2 regions of the Plantactinospora sp. CA-290183 genome follow, and region 1 is predicted to be linked to the other one. Evidence: riboswitches for the same ligand, from Rfam matches in the RefSeq annotation. Region 1 holds a riboswitch; the other holds the start of a gene.
The links. Region 1 has a riboswitch for cobalamin ahead of ACQEUR_RS17510 (magnesium chelatase subunit D family protein). Riboswitches for the same ligand answer to the same signal wherever they lie in the genome.
Positions count from the first base shown of each region.

Region 2: it holds a riboswitch for cobalamin, as region 1 does, so the genes downstream of both, bluB (5,6-dimethylbenzimidazole synthase) here and ACQEUR_RS17510 (magnesium chelatase subunit D family protein) in region 1, are expected to answer to the same signal.

Region 1 covers NZ_JBNJMX010000010.1:100,221-107,612, reverse strand. The annotation lists gene ACQEUR_RS17510 (magnesium chelatase subunit D family protein) at 1-1,396, opposite strand, end outside; cobalamin riboswitch at 1,487-1,615, opposite strand; gene cbiE (precorrin-6y C5,15-methyltransferase (decarboxylating) subunit CbiE) at 1,683-2,930, shown strand; gene cobM (precorrin-4 C(11)-methyltransferase) at 2,927-3,688, shown strand; gene cobF (precorrin-6A synthase (deacetylating)) at 3,763-4,518, shown strand; gene ACQEUR_RS17490 (MFS transporter) at 4,497-5,837, opposite strand; gene ACQEUR_RS17485 (hypothetical protein) at 6,082-6,321, shown strand; gene ACQEUR_RS17480 (hypothetical protein) at 6,424-6,612, opposite strand; gene ACQEUR_RS17475 (phospholipase D family protein) at 6,941-7,392, shown strand, end outside.
Region 2 covers NZ_JBNJMX010000006.1:9,613-17,004, reverse strand. The annotation lists gene ACQEUR_RS13535 (DUF4397 domain-containing protein) at 1-169, opposite strand, end outside; gene ACQEUR_RS13530 (hypothetical protein) at 377-1,078, shown strand; gene ACQEUR_RS13525 (glycosyl hydrolase family 18 protein) at 1,182-2,792, shown strand; gene ACQEUR_RS13520 (hypothetical protein) at 2,908-3,360, opposite strand; gene ACQEUR_RS13515 (zinc-ribbon domain-containing protein) at 3,486-3,743, opposite strand; gene ACQEUR_RS13510 (PaaI family thioesterase) at 3,865-4,506, opposite strand; gene ACQEUR_RS13505 (helix-turn-helix domain-containing protein) at 4,578-4,883, opposite strand; partial or broken gene bluB (5,6-dimethylbenzimidazole synthase) at 5,477-6,097, opposite strand; cobalamin riboswitch at 6,133-6,331, opposite strand; gene ACQEUR_RS13495 (GNAT family N-acetyltransferase) at 6,429-6,971, shown strand; gene ACQEUR_RS13490 (GNAT family N-acetyltransferase) at 7,053-7,392, opposite strand, start outside.

The sequences.
Region 1 (7,392 bases):
GTACGGTCTGGCCGACCGTGGTGAGGGCCCGCGACCGTCGGCCGGCCACCCCGAGACCGGTGCCCGGCACGGTGAGCAGCCGGGCCCGGTACGGCGTGTCGACGCCGGCCGTGCTCACCGTCGCCGGCTCGCCGGACCGACCGGAGAGGTCGGCGCCGTCCGGTGTGGACGGGCCGGACGGGGTGGGGCCGGACGCGGGGCGGGCCGAGGGGTCGCTGCCGCCACCAGGACCGCCCGGGCCGGGACCGCCCGGATCGGGCGGATCGTCCGGTCCCCCGGGACCCGGCTCGTCCGGTCCGCCGTCCGGGTGCTCCGGTCCGTCACCATCGCCGTCGGGCCGGTCCGGGCCGGGGTCGGGCCGCTCCGCCTCGGCGTCCGACTCCGCCACACCCGCCTCGGCCAACGCCTGGTCGAGCTGTTCCTCGTCCATCGCCGGTGGGTCGAACGGATTGCGGCGGCGGCGGTGCGGCAGGGCGAGCCGGGCCGCCGCCCGGATGTCCGCGACGGTCACCGTGCGCCGCCCGCACCAGGCCGCGTGCGCCATCGCGGTACGCGCGGTGACCAGGTCGGCGCGCATCCCGTCGACCTCGAACGCGGCGCAGACCTCGGCGATCCGGCGCAGGGCGTCGTCACCGAGGGTGACCGTGGGCAGCAGGGCCCGGGCGGTGCCGATCCGGCCGGCGAGTGCCGCGTCGGCGTCGGCGTACCGGTCGGCGAACGCCTCGGGACCGGCCTCGTACGCCATCCGGCGGCGCACCACCTCGGCCCGGACCGCCGGGTCCCGGCTGGCCGCCACCTGCACGGTGAGGCCGAACCGGTCCAGCAGTTGGGGGCGGAGCTCCCCCTCCTCGGGGTTCATCGTGCCGACCAGGACGAACCGGGCCGCGTGCGCGATCGAGACCCCCTCCCGCTCCACCGTCGAGCGTCCCATCGCGGCGGCGTCCAGCAGCACGTCGACCAGGTGGTCGTGCAGCAGGTTGACCTCGTCCACGTAGAGCAGCCCGCGGTGCGCGCCGGCCAGCAGGCCCGGCTCGTAGCTCGTGACGCCCTCGTTGAGCGCGCGTTCCAGGTGCAGCGCGCCGAGCACCCGGTCCTCGGTGGCCCCCACGGGCAGCTCGACCAGGCGGGCGGGACGGGTCCGCGCGGGTGCCCCGGGTTCGTGCGGGCCGTCCGGGCAGCCCGGGTCGGGGGCGGCCGGATCGCAGGAGAACCGGCAGCCGGCGACGACCGTCACCGGCGGGAGCAGCCCGGTCAGCGCCCGGACGATCGTCGACTTGGCGGTGCCCTTCTCGCCCCGGACCAGCACACCGCCGATCGCCGGGGAGACCGCGGAGAGGGTCAGCGCGAGCGCCATGTCGTCCATCCCGACGACGGCGCTGAACGGGTACGGCCTCATCGGAGAGGACCTCCTGCCTCACACGGGTGTCCACGCCCGTGACCGGTTCTGACCACGCCGGCAGACCGGGTCTGCACGGCGCGCGACGGTGACGCGAGTATCTGGCTTCCGGGCCTGCGCTGCCCGGTCACAGTGGCGGGACCGCCCCGGACTCGTCGGCCATGTCGGCCGGCTCACCGGTGTTCCTCACCGCACCATCGGAGCAGATGATGGCACATCCCGGCCCGGACGGGCAGCTCGGACCGGCCGGGTCGGTCAGGTCGGCGCTCGGCTAGCGTACGGTCGCGTGGACGTGCGGAGTGCGACGGCAGAGCTGACCGTGGTCGGCATCGGCGCGGACGGCTGGCCCGGGCTGGCGCCCGAGGCGCGGGACGCGCTCGGCTCGGCGCGGGTGGTGCTCGGCGGGCACCGGCAGCTCGCCCTGCTGCCGCGTCCCGAGGTGACCGCCGAGCGGGTCGCCTGGCCGGTGCCGATGATGCCGGCGCTGCCCGGCCTGCTCGACGCGTACGCCGGCCAGCGGCTCTGCGTGCTGGCCAGCGGCGATCCGATGTGGTACGGCGTGGGCGCCCGGATCGCCGGGCTGGTCGGCCCGGAGCGGATCCGGGTCCTGCCCCACCCGTCGTCGATCTCGCTCGCCTGCGCCCGGCTGGGCTGGCCGGTCGAGCAGGTCAGTGTGGTCAGCGCGGTGGGTCGGGACCTGGACCAGGTGCGTCGGGTGCTGCAACCGGGCCGGCTGCTGCTGGTGCTCAGCGCGGACGCGGCCACCCCGGCCGCGCTGGCCGCGACGCTCGCCGGGGCCGGCTACGGGCCGAGCCGGCTCACCGTGCTGGAATCCCTCGGCGCGCAGCGGGAGCGGCGGGTCGACGGCCGCGCCGAGGACTGGGCGCAGCCGCCGGGCGACCCGCTCAACGTCGTCGGGGTCCGGGTGCACGCCGCCGGCGGCGCCCGGGCGCTCTCCACGGTGCCGGGGCTGCCCGACGACGCGTACGCCAGCGACGGGGCGCTGACCAAGCGCGAGGCGCGGGCGCTGGCGCTGGCCCGGCTCGCCCCGCTGCACGGCGAGCTGCTCTGGGACGTGGGTGCCGGCTCCGGCAGCATCGCCATCGAGTGGCTCCGCGCCGAGCCGACCGCCCGGGCCATCGCCGTCGAGTCCCGCCCGGACCGGGCCGAGCGGATCGCCACGAACGCGGCCACGCTCGGCGTACCCGGGCTGCGGGTCGTCGTCGGCGCCGCACCGGCCGCGCTGGCCGACCTGCCCACCCCCGACGCCGTCTTCGTCGGTGGCGGCCTCACCGCCGACGGACTGCTCGACGCCGCCTGGACGGCGCTGGCCGACGGCGGCCGGCTGGTCGCGCACGCGGTCACCCTGGAGGGCGAGCGGGAACTCGTCGCCCGGGCCGGCCGGCTCGGTGGCGAGCTGACCCGGCTCGGCGTGGAGCGGGCCGGCCGGCTCGGCGGGTTCACCAGCTGGCAGCCGGCCCGACCGCTGGTGCAGTGGGCGGCCACGAAAACCGAACCGGAGGTGACGGCATGACCGTCTATTTCATCGGCGCCGGCCCGGGTGCGGCCGACCTGATCACGGTACGTGGGCAGCGGATCCTGGCCCGCGCCCAGGTCTGCCTCTACGCCGGCAGCCTGGTCCCCGCGGACCTGCTCGCGCAGTGTCCATCCGGGGCCACGTTGGTGGACACCGCCGAGCTGACCCTGGACGAGATCGTCGCCGCGATGGTCGACGCGCACGCCGCCGGTCGGGACGTGGCGCGGCTCTGCTCCGGTGACCCGGCCGTGTTCAGCGCGGTCGCCGAGCAGACCCGCCGGCTCGACGCGGCCGGCGTGCCGTACGAGATCGTGCCCGGGGTGCCGGCCTTCGCCGCCGCCGCCGCGAGCCTCGGCCGGGAGTTGACCGTGCCGACGGTCGGGCAGACCGTCATCCTGACCCGGGCCCAGGCCCGGTCGACGCCGATGCCGCCGGGCGAGGACCTGGCCACCCTCGGGCGCAGCCGGGCGACCCTGGTGCTGCACCTGGCGATCGGGCGGCTCCACGCCCTGGTCGACCAGCTCGTCCCGCACTACGGCGCGGACTGCCCGGTGGCGGTGGTCGCGTACGCCAGCCGGCCCGACGAGGTCATCCTGCGCGGCACCCTCGCCGACATCGCCGGCCAGGTCCAGACCGCCGGGGTACGCCGTACCGCGGTGGTCATCGTCGGTCAGGTGCTGGCCGCCGAGGGCTTCCCGGACAGCTACCTCTACTCGACGGGCCGGGACCGCACCGCCAAGCGCGGGGTCCAGTGAGTGCGAGGAGTGAGCCGGGTTTGCGAGCCCCGCAGTCACGAACGAAAGCGGGTCCAGTGCGGCAGACTCGACCGGTGCGGAAGATCCTGATCATCGGCATCGGCGCGGGCGACCCCGACCACCTGACCGGGCAGGCCGCCCGGGCGCTCGGCGAGGTCGACGTCTTCTTCGTGCTCGACAAGGGCGCCGAAAAGCACGACCCGGTCGCGTTGCGCCAGGAGATCCTGCGCCGGCACGCCCGGCCCGGCCACCGGGTGGTCGAGGCCCGGGACCCGGAGCGGGACCGCGACCCGGCCGACTACGTGGCGACGGTGGACGACTGGCGGCGGCGCCGCGCCGACGTCTACGAGCGGCTGATCCGCGACGAGCTGGCCGACGGCGGCTGCGCCGCGTTCCTCGTCTGGGGCGACCCGGCCCTCTACGACAGCACGCTCGGCATCGTCGAGGAGGTGCTCGACCGGGGCGATGTCACCTTCGAGTACGCCGTGGTGCCCGGGGTCAGCAGCGTCTCGGCGCTGGCGGCCCGGCACCGGATCGGGCTGAACCGGGTCGGCCGGCCGTTCCTGGTCACCACCGGCCGCCGGTTGGCCGAGGGCTTCCCCGCCGGGATCGACGACGTGGTGGTGATGCTCGACGCCCACTGCACGTTCACCCGGTACGCCGACGACGAGGAGCTGGATATCTACTGGGGGGCGTACCTCGGCACCCCGGACGAGATCCTGGTCGCCGGGCGGCTGGCCGAGGTCGCGGCCCGGATCGAGGAGACCCGCCGGGCCGCCCGGGAGCGCAAGGGCTGGATCATGGACACCTACCTGCTGCGCCGCCGCTGACCCCACCCCGGCGAACCCGCCCCTCGCCCGGCTGGCGACCGGGGCGCACCGTACGTGCCAGCAGACGCCTCACCGACGGGTGAGCGCCGGGCCGGGGCCGGCGGGTCCACGGCCCGCAGCCGCGCCACCCGGCGTTCCCGGGGCGGACCCGCGAGCAGGTGGCCGGCCACCGCGGCGAGGCCGACCGCGCCGACGGCCAGCCAGTGCCCGTCGCCGAGATACTGCAGGCTCACCCCGCCCAGCGCCGGAGCGACGAACGCGGCGGCGGGAAACGTCAGGTAGAAGACCGCCTGGTAACGGCCGCGCAGGGCGGGTGGCGCCAATTCGGCGTTGATCTCCGCGTTCGGTGGCGCGGCGAGCATCGAGCCGACCGTCCAGACCAGGGCCGCCAGCAGATAGCCGGGGAGCCGGTCGGCCAGCGCGAGGCTGGCGTACCCGATCGCCATCAGCCCGGTCGCGGCGGCCAGCACCCGGTGCTTGCGGTGCCCGTCGGCCAGCCGGGGCACGAAGAGTTGGCCGGCCACGATCAACGCACCGCCCAGGGCGACGACCAGACCGTACGCCGACGAGGTCAGGCCGTCGGCGCGCATCGCCAGCGGCATCACCGTGGAGGTCTGCGTGGTGAGCACGGCGAGCACGAAGGTCAGTCCGACGAAGGCGAGGAAGGTGCGGTCGGTCAGCGGGGTGCGCAGTCCGGTCCGGGCGGCGGCGGCCGCCCGGGGAGCCGCCCGCACCAGCGTCTCCGGCACCTTGGCGCCGATGATGGCGGCGGCGACCAGGGTGGCCGCCGCGTCGACCAGGAAGAGCGCGAGATAGCTCGCCTCGGCGAGCAGCCCGCCCAGGGCCGAGGCCCCGGCCATGCCGAGGTTGAAGGCCCAGAACTGGAGGTTGAACGCGCGGGAGCGGCGGGCCGCCGGTACCACGTCGACGATCGCGGCGACGAACGCCGGACCGGGCATCGAGTGGGCCATCCCGACCAGCCCGGCGAGCAGGGCGATCAGCGGCAGACTGGTCGTCACCGCCATGCCGGCCATCAGCGCCGCGGCGACCAGGTGCGACCAGAGCAGCGTCCGGCGCCGCCCCCAGCCGTCGGCGAGCACCCCGCCGAGCAGGACGCCCGCCACGCCGCCGATCCCGTACGCCCCGACCACCAGGCCGGCGAGGGCGTCGCCGGCCCCGCGCGCCTCGGTGAGGTACAGCGGCAGGAAGACCATGGCGAAGGCGCCGATCCGGTTGATCAGCAGCCCGGTCCAGAGGTACCAGAAGGTGGCCGGCAACCCGCCGGCCGTGTCACTCAGCCACGGCCTTACCGCGCGCACCGGTCCTCCGGTAAGGATTGTTTCCAGTTTTCCGACCGGGTCGACGGTAGAAGGTGACCGGCCGGCACGCCAGGGTGTCCCTGCTCACGCGACCCCTGACCGTGGACGAGTGGCGGCAGTTCGTTCCCGGACTGCCGTACCGCCGCACGTGCGGGCGGGAATGAGGAGGTCGGCCCGATCGCGTGTGGGTCGCCGGCCGTGGGGGTAGCGGGCAACGCAACAGCGAGGTGGAGGAGAGGACGAGATGACCGACCCCAGGTACGTACCGATCGGGCTGGCCGCCACCGGCGCACTGCCCGGAAGCGAGGAGACCGAGACCGACAACGGCGGGGAGATCGTGGGCGCGGACGACGCGCGTGCCGACGCCGTACGGGCCGGCGCGGACGAGGACCTGGCCGGGGCGAACCGCGACACGGACGGCGTCCCGGTCGGCCAGGCCGACGCCGAGGCGGACCGGGCAGGCGCCGCCGGAGAGACCGCCTGAAGTACCCGTCCCGACCGAGGTGACGGCTCGGCGGCGGCGACCGGCTCTCACCGGCCGCCGCCGCCGAGCTGAACACCCGTCGGTCCGGGATCGCTCCCCCGGTCACGAATCGTCGTCGGCCACCTTGCCGCCCGGCCCGTACGGCGAGGTCTGGCCCTTCGGCACCGGACGCTTGCCGCTCTTGTCGTGGCTGCCGCCCGGCGGCTCGGTCGGGTTGGCGTCCTGGATCCGCTGCTTGGTCGTCGCCGACTCGCCACTGCGGCGCATCTCCGGCTGCTGGATGTTGGTCATCGTGGTCTCCCTTCGGCGTCCAGCTAGTCGCCTGCAGCTCGCCGGCGGCCATGCCGCATCCTCGCAAGGACTCCCGCCGGCCACTCGGCCTGGCCACGCGCGATGTCGGCGCGGTGCGAACAACGCCGCCGGTCCCCGGCCGTCACCTCGCGAGATGGCTTCGCCACCGGTGGTCGGTTGCGCCCACCCACCGTCGCGGTACCGGTGGGGCATCACCCGGATCGGGTGACCGCGTGCGGCGCCGGGGCAGCCGGAACAGGCGCGACCCGGGTGCGCGCCGCCCCCGGTCGGCCTACGGTGGGAAGATCACAGACCGGAAGGGGAACGGGTGCCGGAGCAGGACTGGTTTCTCAGCGCGACGGAACGCGGCAACCCCGACTCCACGTTGCCCGTCTGGTCGGACGGCAACCTCGTCGAGCCGCTGATCCACGGGGCGACGTACTTCGACCGGCTGGTCACCGAGGTGCGGGCGCTGCGCGAGGGCGACCACCTGTTCTTCACCGACTGGCGCGGGGACCCGGACGAACGGCTCCGCGACGGCGGACCCACCATCGTCGAACTGCTCGCCGACGCGGCCCGGCGCGGGGTGGTGGTCAAGGGGCTGATCTGGCGCTCCCACCTGGACAAGCTGGCCTACAGCGAGGAGGAGAACCGGCACCTCGGCGACGCGGTCGAGGCAGCCGGTGGCGAGGTGCTGCTGGACCAGCGGGTCCGGCGGGGCGGCTCACACCACCAGAAGCTCGTCGTACTCCGGCATCCGGGTCGACCGGAGCGGGACAT
Region 2 (7,392 bases), on a different contig from region 1:
CGACGGCCGGCGTGTCCGGGGACAGGTGTGCCAACCGGAGGTAGCCGATCCGGGGATCGGCGCCGGCCGGGGACCCGCCGATGGCGGCCGGAGCCAACCCGAGGAGGACGGCGCCGGCCAGCGCGCCGAGACGTCGGGTGGTGCCGGTCCAAGGCTTCCGAAGCCGCATCTTGCCTCCCTGGCTGGGTACGGCGGGGAAGTTATCGGATCGGCGAACCACGATGTCGCACCAGCGGTCCGTCGGGGCGCGGCCGGCTCGGTCGGCTCGGCCGGGGCGCCGACGGGTCCGACCGCCGACGGCGGGCTGCCGCGCGGGGCGGTGGCCGGAACCGGCAGGGTCGGGACCCCTCCCGGTGCCGGTGCCTACGCTCGGCTGATGGGGCTCTTCTCTCGGCGTCAACACCGCGATCCGACCTTCGACCTGGCGGCGCTCGACCTGCCGCGCGCCGATCCGCAGGCCGCGGAGGAGCGGGCGACCCTGGCCAATCTCGGCCTGTCCCCGTCCGACGACCGCCACACGGTGTCGTTCCACTATGCGCTGTCCGATATCGCCGCCCGGCTGGAACCGATGATCCCGTTCGTGCTGGCCTCCGAGGAGGGGCCGACGGTGCTCGTCCGCCTCGACGGGCTGCCCGCGGCGGAGGTCGCCGACCTCGCCCGTGCGGTGGAGGAGGGCCACTGCCTGCTGACAGCGAGCTACCGGTCCTATCCCACCTTCCCGGTACTCACGATGACCCTGGCGGTCTACGACTCGGCCGACCCGTTCCAGTTCGAGGGCTTCCGGGACGTCACCCTCGCCGACGTCCAGGACTTCGTCGTCGAGCTGTGCCGCCACGGCGGTCGCGGGAAGGTCTTCCTCTACGCCGGGCCCGACGCCCGGCAGGTCGCCGCCGGGCCGTTCGCGCTGCGGCTTCCGCCGTTCCGGGAGGTGCGCTTCCCGCACCGGACGAGTGACCGGGACGTACAGCAGTTGTGGAAGCTGCTGGGGCTGGCGTCGACCTGGCTGCGGCAGATCCCGCCGCAGCGTCGGGATTTCGCCGCCGCCGCGCGGGCGCACGAGGCGGCCACCGCGCGCTGAGCGGCGCGGGAAATTGAAAGATGGACATCTTGACGAAGCGGTGAACGGCTGAGTAGCGTCGCCTCAGTTTTATGGAAAGTTTCCTAACAATAGGGAGCGCCACATGAGGAGATCAATCCGCCGGGCGCTGTTCGCCGGCGTCGCGGTCGCGCTGGCCGTCACCGCGGTCCCGGCCGCCGCGGCCTTCGGCGCCGGCAGCGTCACCACCAGCTTCGCCAGCACCTCCGACTGGGGATCCGGTCACGAGGTCCGGGTCACCGTCAACAACGGCACCGACGCCTCCGTGGCCACCTGGCGGATCGAGTTCCAACTGCCCGCCGGCACGACGGTCAGCAGCTTCTGGGACGCCGACGTCACCCGCAGCGGCGATCGCTACGTGGCGGTCAAGAAGAGCTGGGCGGCTCCGCTCGCCCCCGGCGCGTCGATCAGCTGGGGCTACGTCGGCACCGGCGCGTACCGGGCACCGCTGAGCTGCACCGTCAACGGCGCCTCGTGCGGTGGCGGCAGCACCCCCACCACCCCGCCGACGACCACGCCACCCACGGCCCCACCGACGACCCCACCCACGTCTCCGCCGCCGACCGGCGAGCCGAACCCCGGTGGCAGCAAGGTCGTCGGCTACTTCGCCCAGTGGGGCGTCTACGCCCGGAACTACCACGTCCGAAACATCCACACCAGCGGGTCGGCGAGCAAGCTGACCCACATCATGTACGCCTTCGGCAACACCACCGGTGGCCGGTGCACCATCGGCGACAGCTTCGCCGACTACGAGAAGGCGTACACCGCCGCGGAGAGCGTCGACGGCGTCGCCGACACCTGGGACCAGCCGCTGCGGGGCACCTTCAACCAGCTCCGCAAGCTCAAGCAGATGTACCCGCACATCAAGGTGATCTGGTCCTTCGGCGGCTGGACCTGGTCCGGCGGCTTCACCCAGGCCGCGCAGAACCCGGCCGCGTTCGCCGAGTCCTGCCACGCCCTGGTCGAGGACCCGCGCTGGGCGGACGTCTTCGACGGCATCGACATCGACTGGGAGTACCCGAACGCCTGCGGGCTGACCTGTGACACCAGCGGCCCGAACGCGTTCAAGAGCGTCGTCTCGGCGCTGCGCACCCGGTTCGGCTCCTCGGCCCTGGTCACCGCGGCGATCACCGCGGACGGCAGCGACGGCGGCAAGATCGACGCCACCGACTACGCCGGGGCGATCAACAACCTCGACTGGCTGATGCCGATGACGTACGACTACTTCGGCGCGTTCGCCGCGCAGGGGCCGACGGCGCCACACTCGCCGCTGACCTCGTACCCGGGAATCCCCCAGCAGGGCTTCTGGTCCGACGCGGCGATCCAGAAGCTCAAGACCAAGGGCATCCCGGCCAGCAAGCTGCTGCTCGGCATCGGCTTCTACGGTCGGGGCTGGACCGGCGTCACCCAGGCCACCCCGGGCGGTACGGCCACCGGCGCGGCGCCGGGCAGCTACGAGGCGGGCATCGAGGACTACAAGGTCCTCAAGAACACCTGCCCGAGCACCGGCACCATCGCCGGCACGGCGTACGCCAAGTGCGGCAGCAACTGGTGGAGCTACGACACCCCCGCCACCATCGGCGGCAAGATGTCGTACGCCAAGAGCCAGGGACTGGGCGGCTCGTTCTTCTGGGAGCTCTCCGGTGACACCACCAACGGCGAGCTGATCACCGCCGTGGCCAACGGCCTGCGGTAACCGGCACGGTCGCACAGCGGGGGCCCTTGGTGTAAGGAAGGGCCCCCGCTTATCGCTTTCTGTAGAGGAAGGGCCCCCGCCTAACCACCGCCGGCCGCTGACTCGGGCGGCCGGCTCAGCTTCCGGCGGCGGCCTGCTGGTTCCACATCGTGATGACGACGCCGAGCACGAAGATCTGCACCGGCAGCGGCAGGCCGGGCAGCTCGGCGGCGATGTCACCACGCCAGACGCTGGTCCGCCGCACCGATCCGACCCGACGGCCTCCGGTGTGCAGCTCCTGCTCGTCGCTCCACAGCGACGCGCGCTGGAAGTCGTACGTCCGCCCGCCGGCCTCGACCGTCCACCGTTTCCGGCCGACCCGGTCGGCCGAGGCGACGGTCACGCCGTCCGCGTCGACCATGCCGAACCGGTTGCCCCAGGCGTTGCCGCGCACCCGGTAGTGGCCACCGTCCAGCGCGAAGCTGCCGCCGCTCTTCCAGACGCTGCTGTCCCAGGTGGCGACCGTACGGCCGTCGACACTGATCTCGTAACGACTCCGCCAGAAGCTCGTCTTCCGGGCCACCAACATCCGGTCACGCTAACCCGGGTGCGCAAGCACGGCCCGATGAGCGGTCGACCGGTCCTGCTCGGCGGGGGCGCCACGGGGAAGGGCGCCACTCATCGACGCGCTCGCCACGGTCGTGCTGCGCCCGGTCAGCGCGGCGAGCCGGTGCCGGCGGCGAGCAGTTGCCGGGCCTCGCCGGCGCTGATGGTCGAGTGGGCGCCGCAGAGCGGGTTGGTGCAGTAGAGCACGTGCTTCGTCCGGACCGGGATCAGCGGGACGAAGAACAGGCTGAACTTGGTCACCTCGCGCACCAGCAGCATGCTCCCGGACTGCCCGCACACCCGGCAGGCCATCGGTACCAGACCGAGCCGGTGGGCCTTGGTGCGCAGGCCGAAGATCAGAAACATGGGTACCCCTGTCCGTCTAGGTCGTCGCGGGCGACGGTCCCGGCCGTCCCCGCCCTGGTACCCACTGTGTGGGGCAGGCACAACGGAACGAGGACACCAGGTTTCCCCACCTCCGGGGCCCTCAGCCGGCGATCCCGATCCAGGTGGCGCGGGCGCGGGCGAGTTCCGCGCCGTCCGGGCCGTACAGGGTGGTGTGCACGAGAGCCTTGCGTCCCTCGGCCGCCACCAGGGCGCCGCGCAGCACGCACCGATCTCCCGGCGTGGGTAGCCGGCCCAGCCGTACGGTGATCCGTCCCAGCACGTACGGGCGGCCGGCGGCGATGACGGCCCAGCCGCCGGGGCAGTCCAGGGCGGCCCAGACCGTCGGGGCCGACACGTCGTCCGGCACCGTCCAGGGTGCGGCCGTCGAGTCGTCCGGCAGCCGCCCGGGGAAGATCCGTAGGCCGTCCGGTCGATCGGGCCCGCAGACGTAGCAGGTCGGGAAGGGGTGGTCGGCGAAACCGGCGTACGTGGTGGCGGCGCGCAGCGCGTCGGCGTACGGAATCGGTGGGACCGGGGTGTCGACCTCGCCGGGCGGTCGGACCTCGGCCACGACGGCACCGTCGGCCGTGCGGACCTGCCCGTCGATCATCGACAGGGGCGTGTCCAGCGGCGGCGGCCGGCGCAGCGTCACCTCTCGGTCGGCGTGGCCGGCGAAGAGGCCAGCGGAGTAGCCACCGTTGCCCGAGCTTGGCGGACCGTTGAAGCGCGCGGGAACGATCACCGGTCCGCCTCTCGGAATCAGGTGCTCATGCCCGCCGCACCGGCGGGCATGGCGTGGCCTGGGTCGCCGGATCAGCCGCCCTGGAGTTTCCGGTTCTGCTCCAGTGCTTCCTGTAGCTGGTCCTCGAGGATGATGATCCGGCAGGCGGCCTCCAGGGCGGTGCCCTGGTCGACCAGTTCGCGGGCCCGGGCGGCCAGGCGTAGTTGGTACCGGGAGTAGCGGCGGTGTCCACCGGTCGAACGGTGCGGGTCGATGAGCTTCGCCTCGTCCAACCTGCGGAGAAAATCCTGTGACGTGCCGAGAATTTCCGCGGCACGGCCCATCGTGTAGGCGGGGTAGTCCTCGTCGCCGAACATGTCATCGGGGCTTTGGGTCATTCCACCTCCATGTCGAGGGCCCCGGCGCTTTCGCGCCGGGGCCCAGGGTCAGGGTTCAGAAGCACCATCTGCCGACAAGAAGTCGGTTCACATCACACCGGGTACCTGTGCGGCATCGGGTGTGAGGATCGCATAAGCGTGACCGGATACCACCTCTCGTTCGATGGGACCAACGGTGTCCGCCTGGCCTGATTGCCGGCCGCTAGGCGGGCGATCCAATGGTGTACGGCCCTCCCTTTCCTCTGCTTCCAACTCTTACTTCCGTACTTCGCCGATGCCGGAACCCCACGCAACTTCTCGGGTCTGGGCACCTGTCGCGCAATCTTCAGCTGGAGCCCTGAACGTGCCTCGGCCCCACCTGCGACGCCCGGCGTATGGCACGCCGGGTAACACCTTTACCACCACTGTCCTACTACCGCTGTGCCCGTCGTGACCTCACGGCCGGACACTCTTCGTCCGCGTCTTTCTTTATCTCTCGACCCGAGAAACTGTAGCAGAGCCCGGGAGGATGTCTAGTCCGAACCACCGAGATTTTCTGGCTGCCGGCTCCCAACCCCGGGACCGTCGGCGGCGTCCCCCGCCGGTCGCCCGCCTCCCCAGCGATCCTCGTGCAGCGCGGCCGCCAGGGGGCGGCGCCGACGCCAACCGTGCCGTTCCAGATCGGGTACGGCTTCCAGCCGGGTGACCGGTCCCAGGCAGAGCCATGCCACGGGGCGGATCCCGGCCGGGATGCCGAGCAGGTCTGCGAGGAACTCCTCCCGGTAGAACGACACCCAGCCCACCCCGAGCTGTTCGGCGGTGGCCGCCAACCACAGGTTCTGGACGGCCAGGCAGACCGAGTAGAGGCCGGCGTCGGCGATGGCGTGCCGCCCCAGCACCGCCGGGCCGCCCCGGGCGGGGTCGTAGGTCACCACGATCGACAGCGTCGATTCGCGCACTCCGTCGATCTTGATGCGCCCGAACCGTTCGGCGGCCTCGCCGTCCAGGGTGGCGGCGAAGACGTCCCGCTCCCGACCGACGTGCCGGTGGAACGCCTCCCTGATCGTCCGGTCGCGCACGACGACGAAGTCCCAGGGCTGGGACAGTCCGACGCTGGGCGCCGCGTGGGCCGCGCCGAGTACCCGGTCCAGCACCCCGGCCGGGATCGGCGCGCCGGTGAACTGGCCGCGTACGTCGCGGCGGCGGTGGATGACGTCGTAGAACTCGGTGTTCATGGGCAGGCTCCCGCTGCGGTCACGCCCCGGCACCCCGGGGCTGCGGACGCGAGGCCGGTCTTCGGACTCCCAGCTCGACGCCGCGCCGTCCGCCTTCCCAGCCGCAAGGCCAGTGGCTGCGCGTGACGCGCGTGGACGGTGGCTCCCTGGTCACCGCGGCGGGCCCGTGCCGGATTCACACCGGCTTCCCGATTCTCCTCGCCGGAGCGAGGCACCTCGCAACAGTTCGTGCCACCCGGCACGCTAGCCGGTCGCCCACGCCGCCCTGACTAGGGTGCGATGATCACGAGCGACCGGCCACGCCGGTCGCTCCCGCCTGAGTGGAGGAGCCATGCCGCTGACGAGTCGGCTCGCCCGGCGCGAGGACGTACCCACGCTGCTGCCCCTGGTCGAGGCCGCGATAGCAGAGTTGCAGCAGGGCTTTCTCGACGACGCGCAGATCAGGTCCAGCCGATCGATCATGGGGATCGACACCCAGCTCATCGACGACGGCACCTACTTCGTGGCCGAACTGGACGGTCGGGTGGCCGGTTGCGGCGGTTGGAGCCGCCGGGCGACCCTCTACGGCGGCGACCACTCCGCCGGCCGGGACCCGGCGCTGCTGGATCCCGCCCGGGACCCGGCCAAGGTCCGGGCGATGTACACCCACCCGGCGTTCGCCCGAGGGGGGGTGGGCCGGTTGATCCTGTCCCGGTGTGCGGAGGCCGCCGCCGCCGAGGGGTTCACCACGCTTGAGCTGATGTCCACGCTCGCCGGCCGGCCGCTGTACGAGGCGGCCGGGTTCGTGCCGGTGGAGCACGTCGAGGATCCGGCCGGCGGTACCCCGGTGCGGCTGATCCGGATGCGCAGGTCGATGTCCGGGACATCCTTCTGAACCGGCCGGCGGCGGTGCGGGCCGGCCGGGTTCGTGCCGGTGCGGCACGTCGAGGATCCGGCCGGCGGTTCACCGACCGGGTCAGTCGGGCACGGGCGTCAGTAACTGGTGCAGCACGTGGTCCTGCCACTCGCCGGCGATCTTGAGATATTTCGGGGCCACACCGAACCGGGTGAAGCCGTTGCGTTCCAGCACCCGCTGCGACGCCAGGTTGTGCCGGAGGGTGCCCGCCTCGATCCGGTGCAGCCCCAACTCCGCGAAGGCCACCCCGGCCATGGCGCGGACGGCGGCGGTGGCGACACCCCGGCCGTTGTCGGCGGAGCCCACCAGGTAGCCGAGCCGGCACGACTGGAACGGGCCGCGCACGATCTCGTTGAGCGTGATGCGGCCGACCAGCCGGCCGGAGTCGAGGATGACGTAC